DNA from 3 places in the Williamsia sp. Y712 genome. Region 2 is predicted to be linked to each of the others. Evidence: riboswitches for the same ligand, from Rfam matches in the RefSeq annotation. Region 2 holds a riboswitch; each other region holds the start of a gene.
The links. Region 2 has a riboswitch for S-adenosylmethionine ahead of AC1D75_RS20030 (aminotransferase class V-fold PLP-dependent enzyme). Riboswitches for the same ligand answer to the same signal wherever they lie in the genome.
Positions count from the first base shown of each region.

Region 1: another riboswitch for S-adenosylmethionine. It lies ahead of AC1D75_RS24185 (bifunctional o-acetylhomoserine/o-acetylserine sulfhydrylase); the one in region 2 lies ahead of AC1D75_RS20030 (aminotransferase class V-fold PLP-dependent enzyme).
Region 3: another riboswitch for S-adenosylmethionine. It lies ahead of AC1D75_RS26740 (LLM class flavin-dependent oxidoreductase); the one in region 2 lies ahead of AC1D75_RS20030 (aminotransferase class V-fold PLP-dependent enzyme).

Region 1 is NZ_JCAIUN010000004.1:214,227-218,502, forward strand. It holds gene AC1D75_RS24180 (cutinase family protein) at 1-1,370, opposite strand, end outside; SAM riboswitch class IV at 1,620-1,729, shown strand; gene AC1D75_RS24185 (bifunctional o-acetylhomoserine/o-acetylserine sulfhydrylase) at 1,786-3,102, shown strand; gene metX (homoserine O-acetyltransferase MetX) at 3,077-4,246, shown strand.
Region 2 is NZ_JCAIUN010000003.1:163,168-167,443, forward strand. It holds gene AC1D75_RS20020 (glutathione S-transferase C-terminal domain-containing protein) at 1-162, opposite strand, end outside; gene solA (N-methyl-L-tryptophan oxidase) at 165-1,295, opposite strand; SAM riboswitch class IV at 1,542-1,659, opposite strand; SAM riboswitch class IV at 1,851-1,963, shown strand; gene AC1D75_RS20030 (aminotransferase class V-fold PLP-dependent enzyme) at 2,052-3,251, shown strand; gene AC1D75_RS20035 (PP2C family protein-serine/threonine phosphatase) at 3,248-4,276, opposite strand, start outside.
Region 3 is NZ_JCAIUN010000004.1:761,492-765,767, forward strand. It holds gene AC1D75_RS26725 (ABC transporter substrate-binding protein) at 1-42, opposite strand, end outside; gene AC1D75_RS26730 (hypothetical protein) at 39-188, opposite strand; gene AC1D75_RS26735 (LLM class flavin-dependent oxidoreductase) at 185-1,294, opposite strand; gene AC1D75_RS26740 (LLM class flavin-dependent oxidoreductase) at 1,379-2,446, opposite strand; SAM riboswitch class I at 2,479-2,573, opposite strand; gene AC1D75_RS26745 (MarR family winged helix-turn-helix transcriptional regulator) at 2,880-3,344, opposite strand; gene AC1D75_RS26750 (VOC family protein) at 3,480-3,992, shown strand; gene AC1D75_RS26755 (pirin family protein) at 4,037-4,276, shown strand, end outside.

The DNA of each region.
Region 1 (4,276 bases), on a different contig from region 2:
GAGGTTGCCGGACCGCTCCACACCGGGGCGTCGGCGAACACATCAGCAGGTCGCACGGCCGACGGGGTGCCTTCCGGCGCCCGGTGCCTGCCCGGCACCGAAACGGCGGCGACAGGCGTCTGCACGTGATCGACGGTCGGCGCGGCGAGCACCTCGCCGGAATCGCCGGAATCGGCGATATCCGTGGTGCGATCGTCCAGGCCCGCCCCTCCCTCGGTGGTCGCACCGAATGCCGCAACCGCCATGGCTCGCACCGTCGGTGCCGCGATGAACCCGAGGTCCGGGTCGCGGTGGTCGAGGACGGCGTCGATCACCGCGATCCAGTCCCGAACGAAGTTCTCCGGATACCGGATGATGCTGACCGCGCTCCCGAAGATCGCGGCCCATGCAGTCGGATCACCGGACAGCGCGTCCCGGATCGCGTACAGATCGGTCAGATATGCGCCGTGCCCGAGCTGCGGCAGCGCAGGCAGCAATCCCATGATCGCGCGTGATATCGGCTGGATGACCGCCAGTTCGGCATAGGGAAAATCGAGGATCACCGGGCGCAGCAGGTTGGGTAACCCGACCTGTGCCAGCACGATGGTCAGTGATGGATCGGCGGCGATGAAGACCACATCGGCACCGTCGGACTCTTTGATGACAGTGACGCCGTCGGTACCGACGGATGCGCCTGGCCCGGCCGCCATGATCGGGCCGTAGTTCTGGTGTTTGACGAAGAAGCCCACCAGCGCATCCAGCGCCCCGATGGGATCTCGCCGCAGATCGGGTAGGTCACAGATCGCGTCGCCGTCGATACAGACCGAGTACACCGCAATGTCGCCGAAGTCGCCGTCGCGCGAACCGTCGAGTATCGCCCCCGGATACGCATTGATGAGGTTGACCTCGGCTCCGGCACCGGAGTTCGTGCCCCGTCGCCGTGGGTCGGAATAGAGCTCACCCGACACTCCGACCGAGGTCACGCCACCGGCCTTGCCCGCCGCGATGTCGGTCAGTACGTCACCGGAGATGCGGGCCCCCTGTGAATAACCGACGATGACAACCGGTTTGTCCTGGCAGTTGGCCTGATAGGTCGCCACGTCCCGGGCGAGCGCGGCCTTTCCGGTCTCGATATTCGCGTCGTAACTCTGCGCACCGAGTGGCCAGAAGGTCGCCGGGTAGTCGACCCGGTTGATCACGTAGCCCTGGTCGGTGTACCTGGTCTCCAGGCCCCGGGTGTGCAGGTGGTTCGGATCATCGGTGCCGGCCACCACGAACACTCCGCCGTCACCGCAGTCATACGGCGCTGACTCGGCGGCGAGCCCCGGAGCGCTCCCGAGGAAACCGAGCACCGGCAGCGCCGCCGCCGCAGCACCGGAGGCAAGCGCCACCGCGCGCCGATTGGTCCGTTTCGAAACAACACGACCACGCCTCGTCTGAACACCCACAGCAGCCCCAGTTGTTTCGAATTGCTAACTGCCTCAGGCAATTCAAGGCGATGCACTGAAGTTACGACAGGTATTGACAATGACCAATCGCGTGAACGTAGTACAGAGCGGACTACACGATGGCGAATCACAGAATCTCCCTGCGCTGAACGCTTTTTTGCACAGGAAGCGCGTGTTATATCCTTTTGGCCAGGTCCTGAGTGTCAGCGACAAGCCCCGGCTAGCTGACCGGCAACCCTCCAACCGCGGTGGGGTGCTCCGGGTGACGACCAGGTTGCGGTTCGCCGCGGCAAGCGCGGGGTCCGAAAGGTCGGACCCTCTAATTGGATGTCTAACGACCAAGAAAGAGAAGTCCTACATGTCTGACACCGACGTCAATCCGGCCGACAACTGGAGCTTTGAAACCAAGCAGGTCCATGTTGGCCAGAGCCCGGATTCGGCAACCTCCGCCCGTGCCCTGCCGATCTACCAGACAACGTCGTACACGTTCCGCGACACCGAGCACGCCGCCAACCTCTTCGGTCTGGCCGAGCCCGGCAACATCTACACCCGCATCATGAACCCCACCCAGGACGCCGTCGAGCAGCGCATCGCAGCCCTCGAAGGTGGCGTGGCGGCTCTGCTCGTCGCGTCGGGTCAGGCCGCCGAGACCTATTCGATCCTGAACATCGTCGAAAACGGCGGTCATGTGGTGTCGAGCCCCCGCCTCTACGGCGGCACGTACAACCTCTTCCACTACACGCTTCCCAAGCTCGGTATCCAGGTCAGTTTCGTTGATGACCCGGAAGACCTCGACAGCTGGCGCGCGGCCATCCAGCCCAACACCCGCGCCCTGTTCGGTGAGACCATCTCGAACCCGAACAACGAGATCCTCGACCTCCCCGGCATCTCCGCCGTTGCCCACGAGGCCGGCCTGCCACTGATCGTCGACAACACCGTCGCCACCCCGTACCTGATCAACCCGCTGGAGCACGGCGCCGACATCGTGGTGCATTCGGCCACGAAATACCTTGGTGGACATGGCACCGCGATCGGCGGCGTGATCGTCGACGGTGGCACCTTCGACTGGCGCGGCCAGCGTGACGGTGTGGACCTGTTCCCCGGATTCACCACCCCGGACCCGAGCTACCACGGTGCGATCTTCGCCGACCTCGGTGCTCCGGCCTACGCCCTCAAGGCCCGCGTGCAGTGGTTGCGCGATACCGGTGCCGCCATCTCGCCGTTCAACGCCTTCCTCATCGCCCAGGGCCTGGAAACCCTCAGCCTGCGGATCGAGCGCCACGTGTCGAACGCCCAGAAAGTGGCCAAGTACCTGGAGGAGCACCCGCAGGTGGAGTCAGTGGCATACGCCGGACTCGAATCCTCACGCTGGTACAAGCGAGGCCAGGAATTGGCCCCGCGTGGCCAGGGCGCGATCATCGGCTTCGAGATCGCCGGCGGCGTGGACGCAGGCAAGAGGTTCGTCGACGCACTGGTCCTGCACAGCCATGTCGCCAACATCGGTGATGTGCGCTCGCTGGTCATCCATCCCGCCTCGACCACCCACTCCCAGCTGATCGCCGAAGAGCAGCTGGCCGCAGGCGTGACCCCCGGACTGGTCCGGTTGGCTGTCGGCATCGAGAACATCGTCGACATCATCGCCGACCTCGATGCAGGCTTCGCTGCGGCCAAGTGAGGTGAGTATCGACCCGCACACGCCACCACGAACTCATCCGGACTGGGAATTCCTGCCTGATGGGCAGCTGACCAGTGTGTCGGTCGGCCCGATTTCGCTGGACAACGGCGGACAGATCGAGAATGTGACCCTGGCGTTTCAGCGCTGGGGCACACTCTCGCCCACCCGCGACAACGTTGTTCTGGCACTGCATGCCCTGACCGGCGACTCCCACGCAACCGGACCCGTCGGTCCCGATCAGCCCACCCCCGGTTGGTGGGATGGGCTGATCGGTCCGGGCGCCGCGGTCGACACCGACGAGTGGTGTGTCATCTCGGCAAATGTCCTCGGCGGATGCGGCGGTTCCACCGGCCCGGCATCACTGGATTCCGAAGGTCAGGTGTGGGGTTCACGTTTCCCCACCATCACCGTTCTCGATCAGGTCCGCGCCGAGGTCGCACTGCTCGACGCACTGCAGATCGATTCCGTCGCAGCCGTCATCGGCGGCTCGATGGGTGGCGCCCGCGCTCTGGAATGGGTCATCGGCTACCCGCAGCGAGTGCGGAGCGGCTTGATCCTGGCCGTCGGCGCTCGCGCATCAGCTGACCAAATCGGTACGCAGACAACACAGATCGCGGCAATCAAGGCCGATGCCAACTGGCAGAACGGCGACTATCACGGTAGTGGTCGAACACCCACGTCAGGTCTTGGCATTGCCCGCCGCATCGCGCACATGTACTACCGCAGCGAACCCGAACTCGACCAGAGGTTCGCCAATCTCCCTCAGGGACAAGAAGATCCGTTACACGGCGGCCGTTACGCGGTGCAGAGCTACCTCGAACACCAGGCCGACAAGCTTGTCCGCCGGTTTGATCCGGGTAGCTACGTGGTGCTGTCCGAGGTGCTCAACAACCACGACGTCGGACGCGGACGCGGTGGCGTCGAAGCCGCCCTGCGGAGCTGCCATGTACCCGTGGTGGTCGGTGGCATCGATTCCGACAGGCTCTATCCTCTGCGTCAGCAGATCGAGTTGGCCGAACTCATGCCCGGCTGCGTCGATGGATTGCACGTGGTGCATTCCGCCAACGGTCACGACGGATTCCTGACCGAATTCGACGCGATCTCAGACCTTCTCAAGAAGACTCTCGTCCTCGCGCGTGGCTGATACCTCCACCTGACCGGCTCGGCCCACGTG
Region 2 (4,276 bases):
GGAATAGACGTGATAGCGATCAGAGACAGCCGGGTACGGCGTGGATCCGTCGCCGCTGATACGTCCGGCGAATCGATACACCGGTCGGGTGTCGTCCGGTTCGCGAGTGATCGTGTACTCGCCGTAAGTCTCGGTATCGGCTGGGCTGGCGAAGTTCGACATGGCTAGACAACCTTTTCTGCGGAGTGGGAACGGAATGAGAACAACTCGGGGGCATCTTTGTCGGCGGTGAGGTCGGCGAGGAGGCGGCCGATGGCGGGCACGAACTTGAAGCCGTGTCCGGAGAATCCGGCGGCGACCGCAACCGGACCGCGGCGGTCGATGACGAAGTTGGAGTCGGGCGTGGTCGCGTACGTGCAGCTGATCGGGGTCAGTTCGTCGGCATCGACGCCGGGCACCCAATGACGGACGTACTCCTGCAGGGCCTTGAGCTGCCGTGGTTCCGCCGTGAAATCGCGGTGGTCGGGGTCGACGACGGGTCCGGTTCCATGGAAGCCGACCTTGATGCCTTCGGCACCCGAAGACAAGCCGTACACACCACCGAATTCGGGCGCGTTCGGTCCGTCCGGGTCATGCAAGATCCCGAAGCTGGGCCATTCGGCGTCCTGGTCACGCGGTACGAAGTGTGCGGGTTGCTCTTGGGTGACGGTGATCTGTGGCAGCGCTGCGATGCCCGACAACAGCTTCGTCGCCCAGGCGCCTGCCGCCACCACCACACGTCGGGCCACGTACTCCTGGTCATCGGTGCGCACGGTGACCGAGTTCTCGTCTGTGACGTCGATCGAGATCACCTGCGATTCGTGTCGAACCTCTGCACCGAGAGCTGCTGCGCCGCGTTGTAGTGCGCTGACAGCGTTGTCTGCATGTAGTCGCCCGCTGTTGGGGTAGTACAACGCGCGGCCGTCGAATCTGATTCCGGGCCAGCGCTGCGAGGCCTCGTCGGGCTCGAGCCAATGATGGACGAGTCCGAGGTCGGCGAGGGTATCTGCGATCTGGGACAGGTACGGAGTCCATCCCTGATCGACGCCGCCGGTGACGGTGAGCAGTTGCGTCCCGGACTCGGCTTCGAGGTCGGCCCAGAGTCCTTCCGCTTCCCTCGCGAGCGCGACGTAGGTGCGCTCGGCGTAGGAGGTGCGGAAGATGCGGGAGGCGCCATGTGAGGCGCCGTTGGTGTGGCCGGGGGTGAATCGTTCGAGCAGCACGGTCTCGACACCCCGGCGCGCCAGTTGCCAGGCGGCGGCCGAACCTATCGCGCCACCACCGACAACCACGGTGTCGACCTTGACGGAACTCATATCGTGACCTCGATTCTGTTGTGTTCGGTGAGCCCCTCGATTGTTGGTATCGACGCCAACAGGGGCCCTGGTGTCCTCGCTTCGAGGATTGGTGAAAAACACTTCCGCAGTGCCGGTTTCGACGACCTGAAACATCTGAAACTGCTGCACATGCAATGGGCCCGGCAGATGCTCAGGATTCGACCGCGTGGTGCGTTGAACAAGGTCATCAAGCTCCCGGGAATCTCTTCGGGCTCGCTTGCGTGAAACCCGCGCTTGTCCCATGCCGGTGAAGGCTGGGACCGTGTCTTTCATCCAGGGCACCCCGCCGCGGTGGAGGGTTGCCGACCAGCAAGCTGGAACTTGGCGCTGATACTCGTTGACACAGGGCAGTTGTTGTCCACCAGGCGAATCCGGGCACCGTATGTGCGTGTCCGGGCCAGGGGATTTCAACTGTTGGACAGAACCATACGCACGCTGCTGCCCAAATCCGATGGATGCGCGGAGTTTCGATCGCCGAGAAGTTAAAGCACATGGGTATGGACGACGCCGAAGAAGTCTGTTAGCGTCGTCGTCGGTCACGAGTACCAGCGCATAGCCCCGGCTTGCTGGTCAGCAACCCTCCATCGCGGCGGGGTGCTCCGGGTGAAGACCTGGCCTGTTCGAACCCGAACAGGCAAGCGCGGACCTCCCACCGTCCGAGTTCCGAACTGCTCCATCGGCAGGTTCGAAACTTGGTGCGTGCGGGATCCCTGACACCGGAAGCTGGTGTGAGATATGAGCACTGCAACACTGAACCGAAACCTGAATGCTCTTGCAGCGATAGAGGGTTCGGACACCCAGGCCCCACTGAGGGATGGCTCGACCACGCGGTACGTCAACTTCGACTACGCGGCGAGTGCGCCGGCATTGTGCAGCGTGGTCGATGCGATAACGCGACTACTACCGACCTACTCGAGTGTGCACCGGGGCGCGGGCTACGCATCGCAGGTGACGACGCGGGCGTACGAGACCGCCCGAGCGCAGGTCGCTGACTTTGTCGGTGCCGGCGAGCAGCACTGCCTGATCTTCACGCGGAACACCACCGATTCGCTGAACCTCCTGGCTCGCTGCGTGCCGGGAAAAGTCGTCGTCCTCGATCTGGAACATCATTCAAATCTGTTGCCGTGGAGTGATGTTCACGTCGTCCGTGCTGCGAATACGCTGGCCGCGACGATCGTCCGTGTGGAGACCGCACTCAAAGAGACCGGTGCGGTGTTGCTGGCGGTCACCGGTGCGTCGAACGTCACCGGTGAGATCTTGCCGGTCAGTGAACTGGCAGATCTTGCGCACCGCAACGGTGCTCGGATCGCTGTCGACGGCGCGCAGTTGGTTCCGCACCGCAGGGTGGACATCACTGCCTGCGGCATCGACTACCTGGCATTCTCGGGACACAAGACCTACGCGCCCTTCGGGGCCGGAGTGCTTGTTGGACTGAGGGATTGGCTTGATGCCGCCGACCCGTATCTCGCCGGTGGTGGTGCGGTGCTCAACGTCACCGAGCAGGACGTGAAGTGGGCGCCCGCGCCCGCCCGTCATGAAGGTGGTTCGCCCAACGTCTTGGGTGCGGCTGCGCTCGCGGCGGCCTGCGTCGAAATCGAATCCCTTGGGGAGGCCGTTGTTTCCCATGAAACATCACTGACCGACCGGTTGCGCGATGGTCTGGCCGAGATCCCGGGCGTGCATGCCCTGAAGATCTTCACCGACAGCACCGATGCCGTTGGTGTGGTCAGCTTTGTCGTCGACGGGCATCGGGCCGCCGAGGTGGCAGCCCATCTGTCGGCCGAACACGGCATCGGGGTGCGCGACGGACGATTCTGCGCCCATCCGCTTCTGGACCGTCTGGGCCACGGCTCAGGGGCTGTGCGCGCCAGCCTCGGCCTCGGTTCGAGCTCCGAGGACGTCGACCTGCTCCTCGCCGCCCTCCGCACGCTCTAAACCCCGGGGTGGGGGACGCTCAGTGCCATGAGCGCGGTGTCGTCTTCGAGGCCGGCACCGAAACCGTCGAGCAACTCTCGCAAGTCCTCGATGATCTGGCCTGCGGACGTCGGGGTGTGTGCCGCCGCGAACTCGAGCAGCGCACCGTTGTCGTCGTACCGCTCGGGACCCGGCCCGATCCGCGCCTCGGTGAGCCCGTCGGTGTAGAGCACGAGGGTGTCGCCGGCGTCGAGGTGAATCCGGGTAGAGACAAATCTGGGAGCGCGCAGGATGCCGACGAGTTGGCCGCCCTCGGTACTCACGTACTGCGCTCGGCCTGCGGCGGTGAGCAACAGCGCGGGCGGATGGCCCCCGCTCGCGAGGTGTACGTCGAATCCGTTGTCGGCGCGGGTGAGGACGCCGAAGATCACTGTGCAGAAACGAGGTTCGTCGCCGTGATAGTTCGAATGCAGCACGGCATCGAGGTTGTGCAACACCGCAATCGGATCGTCGTCGTACACCGCTGCAGCGCGCAGCGTGTAACGGGTCAGCGACGTCACCGCCGCTGCGGTGGCCCCTTTTCCGCACACGTCGCCGAGGAAGAACCCCCACTTGTGCTCTGACAGGGCGAACAGGTCGTAGAAGTCGCCGCCGACATCGTTGATCGATGCAGCGTTGTAGTGGGCTGCTGCCTCCATGCCGTCGGGAGGTCGCAACGACGGTGGAAGCAGTGAGCGCTGAAGGGTCGAGGCGAGCAGTTGTACGCGCGCACGTTCTTCTTCGGCATGGCGCCGTGCGGCGAGCAACTGTTTCTCGTACGCGCGTCGATCACGTGCGTCCTGCACGGTGATGCGGATGAGCACGGCGGTGCCATCGGTACCGATCTTGACGTTCGCGGTGACGAATACGGGCAGTCGTCGGCCGTCGGCCGCGACGAGGTCGACGGTGATTCCGCTCAGCACCCCTACCAGCTGCAGTAGCGGTGCGAAGTGGGTTTCGTAGTGTATGCGCCCGCCTGCGGTGAGCAGATCGCTGAAAGGCCTGTC
Region 3 (4,276 bases), on a different contig from region 2:
GCCGAACACGGCGAGTAGCGGTCGGGACACACGTGCATTCATCGATTTCCTCCGTCGATCCTGGCGGTAGCACGCTGCTGCGGCGAAGCGGCGGCTGCTTCACCCGCTGTCAGCTCACTGATGAGGTTAAACCGTTGCGTCCCAATATCTTCAATAAAATCAGCTTGGTTTTGAACCAACTCGATCACGCCGCACCCTGGATGTTTCTGTCGCGCTTTGCGACTTCCTCACGAACGATCGGAATCACATACCGGCCGAAGTCGATCGCGTCGTCGAGCAGGTGGTAGCCACGGGCCGAGAGGATCTCGATCCCGAGGTCGTGGTATTCGAGCAGCGCGGCCGCCACCGTCTCCGGAGAACCGACCAGCGCATTGGAATTTCCGCCGCCCCCGGTTGCCTTGGACGTCGCCGTCCATCCCGCGGCTCCGAAACGGTCGACTGAATCAGCGATCTCGAGCAGACGCTGGGAACCGGCGTTCTGAGGCGATGTCAGGGAGAATCCGCGTGGGAACTGGGTGGCACCGGCCGCACGGGCATTGAGCTGACCGAGTATCGATTCCGCCTTCCGCCAGGCCAATTCGTCGGTCGGCGCGATGATCGGCCGGAACGCGACCTGTAGCCGCGGGCGATCCGCACGACCTGCAGCCTTCGCGGACGCGGTGATCGACGCGATCTGCTCGGCCGTGTTCTCGACGGGTTCACCCCACAGCGCATAGATGTCGGCCTCGGCGCCGCCGACCGCATAGGCCGCCGCCGACGACCCACCGAAGGAGATGTCGGGCCGAGGCTGCGCAACCGGGAAGACATCGGAGACGAAGTCGTTGAATCGGTAGTAGGTGCCGTCGTGGTCGAACGGTTCGCGACTGGTCCAGGCCTTCTTGACGACCTGGATGTACTCCCGGGTGCGTTCGTACCGTTGGTCTTTCGACAGGAAGTCACCCTCCCGCTGCTGTTCGGTGTCGTTGCCACCGGTGATGAAGTGCACCGTCACCCGGCCCCCGGAGATCTGGTCGAGTGTCGCGAAGGTCTTGGCGGCGAATGTCGGATACGAGACATTGGGACGGTGCGCCAGCAGGATCTCGATGCGTTCGAGGTTGCTCGCGATGTACGAAGCGGCCGCCGCGGGTTCAGGAGTACCGGCACCATAGGCGAACAGGATCCGGTCCCACCCGAAATCCTCGTGTGCACGAGCGAGTTTGAGCGTGTACTCCCGGTCGAACGAACCGGCGGTGGTACGAGGATGGATCTCGGTGCCGTCATTCGTGGCAGCGATCCCCAGGAACTCTACTGGCATGTTTGTCCTTTTCGACGAATTAGATGAAGCGGGCGAAGGTGCGCCTGCCGACATGCATCGACGGCGGGACCCGGGTCGAAGCGGTCATGACAGCACTTCCAACGCGGCGGGTGTGGAGATGGGGCGACTCGGGATCTCACGCCTGAGCACCGGGGCGATCTCGGACTGGAAGAGTTCGAGGGAATCGCGATGCTGGGAGTCGGTGAGGCCGCTGGCATCAGCGTGCAGATGCATGACCTCATGGCCGAATTTCTCGTGATACCGCAACACTTTGTCGATCACCTGCTGCGGGCTCCCGAGCAGCAGCGAGCTGCGTTCGATGGCGTCTTCGAGGGTCGGAAACACCAGCGGCAGACCGAATGACCCGAGTCTGGCCATGGTGGCATCGAAGATCGGGCGGTATGTGTTGATCGCATCCTGCGAGTTCTTGGTGGCGTAGTACCCGGCCGATCCCGCACCTACGAGGGCATCGGCCGGATCGTGCCCGTAAGCCGCCCACCGCGCTCGGTAGTAATCGATCAATTCCGCATAGGGTTCGATCGGGTTGGTGACATTGGCCGAGAACAACGGATCCCCGTAAAACGCTGCCAGATCCACTGATTCACGGCTGGTGGCGCTGCCGTGCCAGACGCGGATCTTTTTCTGCAGCGGACGGGGTAGCGCCTCCGCGTCGGTCAACGATGGTCGGTACTTGCCCGTCCAGGTGATGGTGTCGTCCTGCCACAACCGTCGGAAGAGTTCGTACCCTTCCCGGTTGCGCTCCCACTGGTCGGCCTCGGTGACGTGGAACAGCTTGGCCTGCGCGGCACCGTTGCCCTTGCCGATCATCAGTTGCAGTCGGCCACCGGAGAGGTTGTCGAGGGTCGAGTAGTCCTCGAAGGCCCGCACCGGATCGAGCAAACTGAGCGTTGTCACCGCGGTGAACAGTGCGATCGTCGAAGTCCGTGCGGCGATGTTACTGAGAACCACCGGTGGCGACGAGGAGATGAACGGCCTCTCGTGCCGCTCGCCGACCCCGAAGCCGTCGAAGCCCAATTCCTCTGCGAGAACCGCGTTGTCGATCACTTCTCGAAACCGCTGCGCCGGTGACACGGTCTCGCCGGACAACGGGTGAGGCGTGTGGGTGATCAGACTGATCAACAGAAACTTCACCCGGACTCCTGAACTGATGGCATGACACACAACCTTCATCGGTCCCGGCAGTAGCACCCGCACCCGCCGAGGCGGGGGGTTGCTGCGACGTCAGCGAGCCGGGTCTCTCAGTCGCTCTTGATGATCCTTGTGCACAGTAGGCCGGTGCCCATAACGCGTCAAACGATGAATCAACTTGCCCGACAGACGGTGTGAGTCACCTCGGTGCCGTGGCCAGGGATGCTCGGCTCCCCCGACGAACGGACCGATGGACCTTTCCGAAGCATTGCCGCAGCACAACAGCCTTCAGAGCGATCCGGCCTGCCCGCGGCGATCGCAGGCGTGCAGCACGACGCGTCACGATCACCCGCCGCGTACACGATTAGATTCAGCCGGGTTCAAACCCCCCGTCATCAACGATCGCGGGGCTGACGGTGTCGACTGAACGGGCCGCCTACTCGGGCGCCTGCAGTAGGTGCTCGCGGGTCTCGGCGAATGCTCGCCCCAACACGGCAACGTCGCTCGGACTGAGGAGGTCGAACATGTTTCGCCTCACCTCGGCGACATGTCCGGGGCTCGCCGACGTCAGCTTCTGCATCCCGGCGTCGGTCAATTCCGCCATCATGCCGCGTTTGTCGTCTTCGCATTCGACGCGACGCACCCATCCGGCGTCAACCAGACGACCGATCGCCCTGGTGGCGCCGCTTCTTGTGGTCGTGATCGCATCAGCCAGATCCCGCATGCGCAGTCGGCGTTGCGGCGCCTCGGACAGGATCACCAGCAATTCGAAGTCGGTGAACGACAAACCCGCATCCCGGGCCAGCTGCTGATCGAGTGTCCGCAGCAGCAACCGGGTGGCATCCAGGTATGCGCGCCATGCCTGCTGCTCGTCCTCACTGAGCCACTGTGTTGGTTCCACGGCTAGAGCATAACCAAAGTAGTTGACAAAGCAACCAGTTGCGGTACGCTACCGAAGTAGTTGACGACGCAACCATTTACCTATGGCAACTCGAAGCGCACACTGGATGAAGACCCCGCACCGAAAGGACCGGCCATGAGCACCGCCGACACCGACGAGAAGCGCCTGCAGGAATATGCGGGCAAGCGTGAGGCGATTCGCGCCAAACACCTGGTACCTGCCGAATCCCGGCCCGCCTCCTCGGCGCGCGGCCTGCACCACACCGCACTGGTCAGCAGCGACGTCGAACGGACCGTGCGCTTCTACCAGGATCTGCTCGAGTTCCCACTGACCGAACTCATCGAGAACCGCGACTACCCCGGATCGTCGCACTTCTTCTTCGACATCGGCAACGAAAACCTGTTGGCGTTCTTCGACTTTCCCGGCCTCGACGTCGGCCCGTACCAGGAAGTCCTCGGCGGGCTGCATCATGTCGCGATCAGCGTCGAGCCGCAGCGCTGGAAACACCTGCGCGACAAACTGATCGACGCAGGCGTCGAACTCATCGAACACAGCGAGGTGTCGCTGTACTTCCGCGACCCCGACGGGGCCCGCCTCGAACTCATCGCCGATCCCCTCGGCGAGATGTACGGCTCTCACGTTCTCTAGACCGGCTTTCTTGCGATAGCGCTCCATTCGAAAGGCCCCCACCGATGACCACAGCAACACCTCCCACCCGCTTCGACGTCCGTCGTGCCGACAGCCGCTTCACGACCAACGCCGGTTGGCTCGACTCCAAACATTCCTTCTCATTCGGCCCCCACTACGACCCGGCCAACACCCACCACGGTGTGCTGATGGTCAACAACGACGACATCGTCCTGCCCCGGCAAGGTTTCGACACCCATCCCCATCAGGACATGGAGATCGTCACCTGGGTTCTGCAGGGTTCC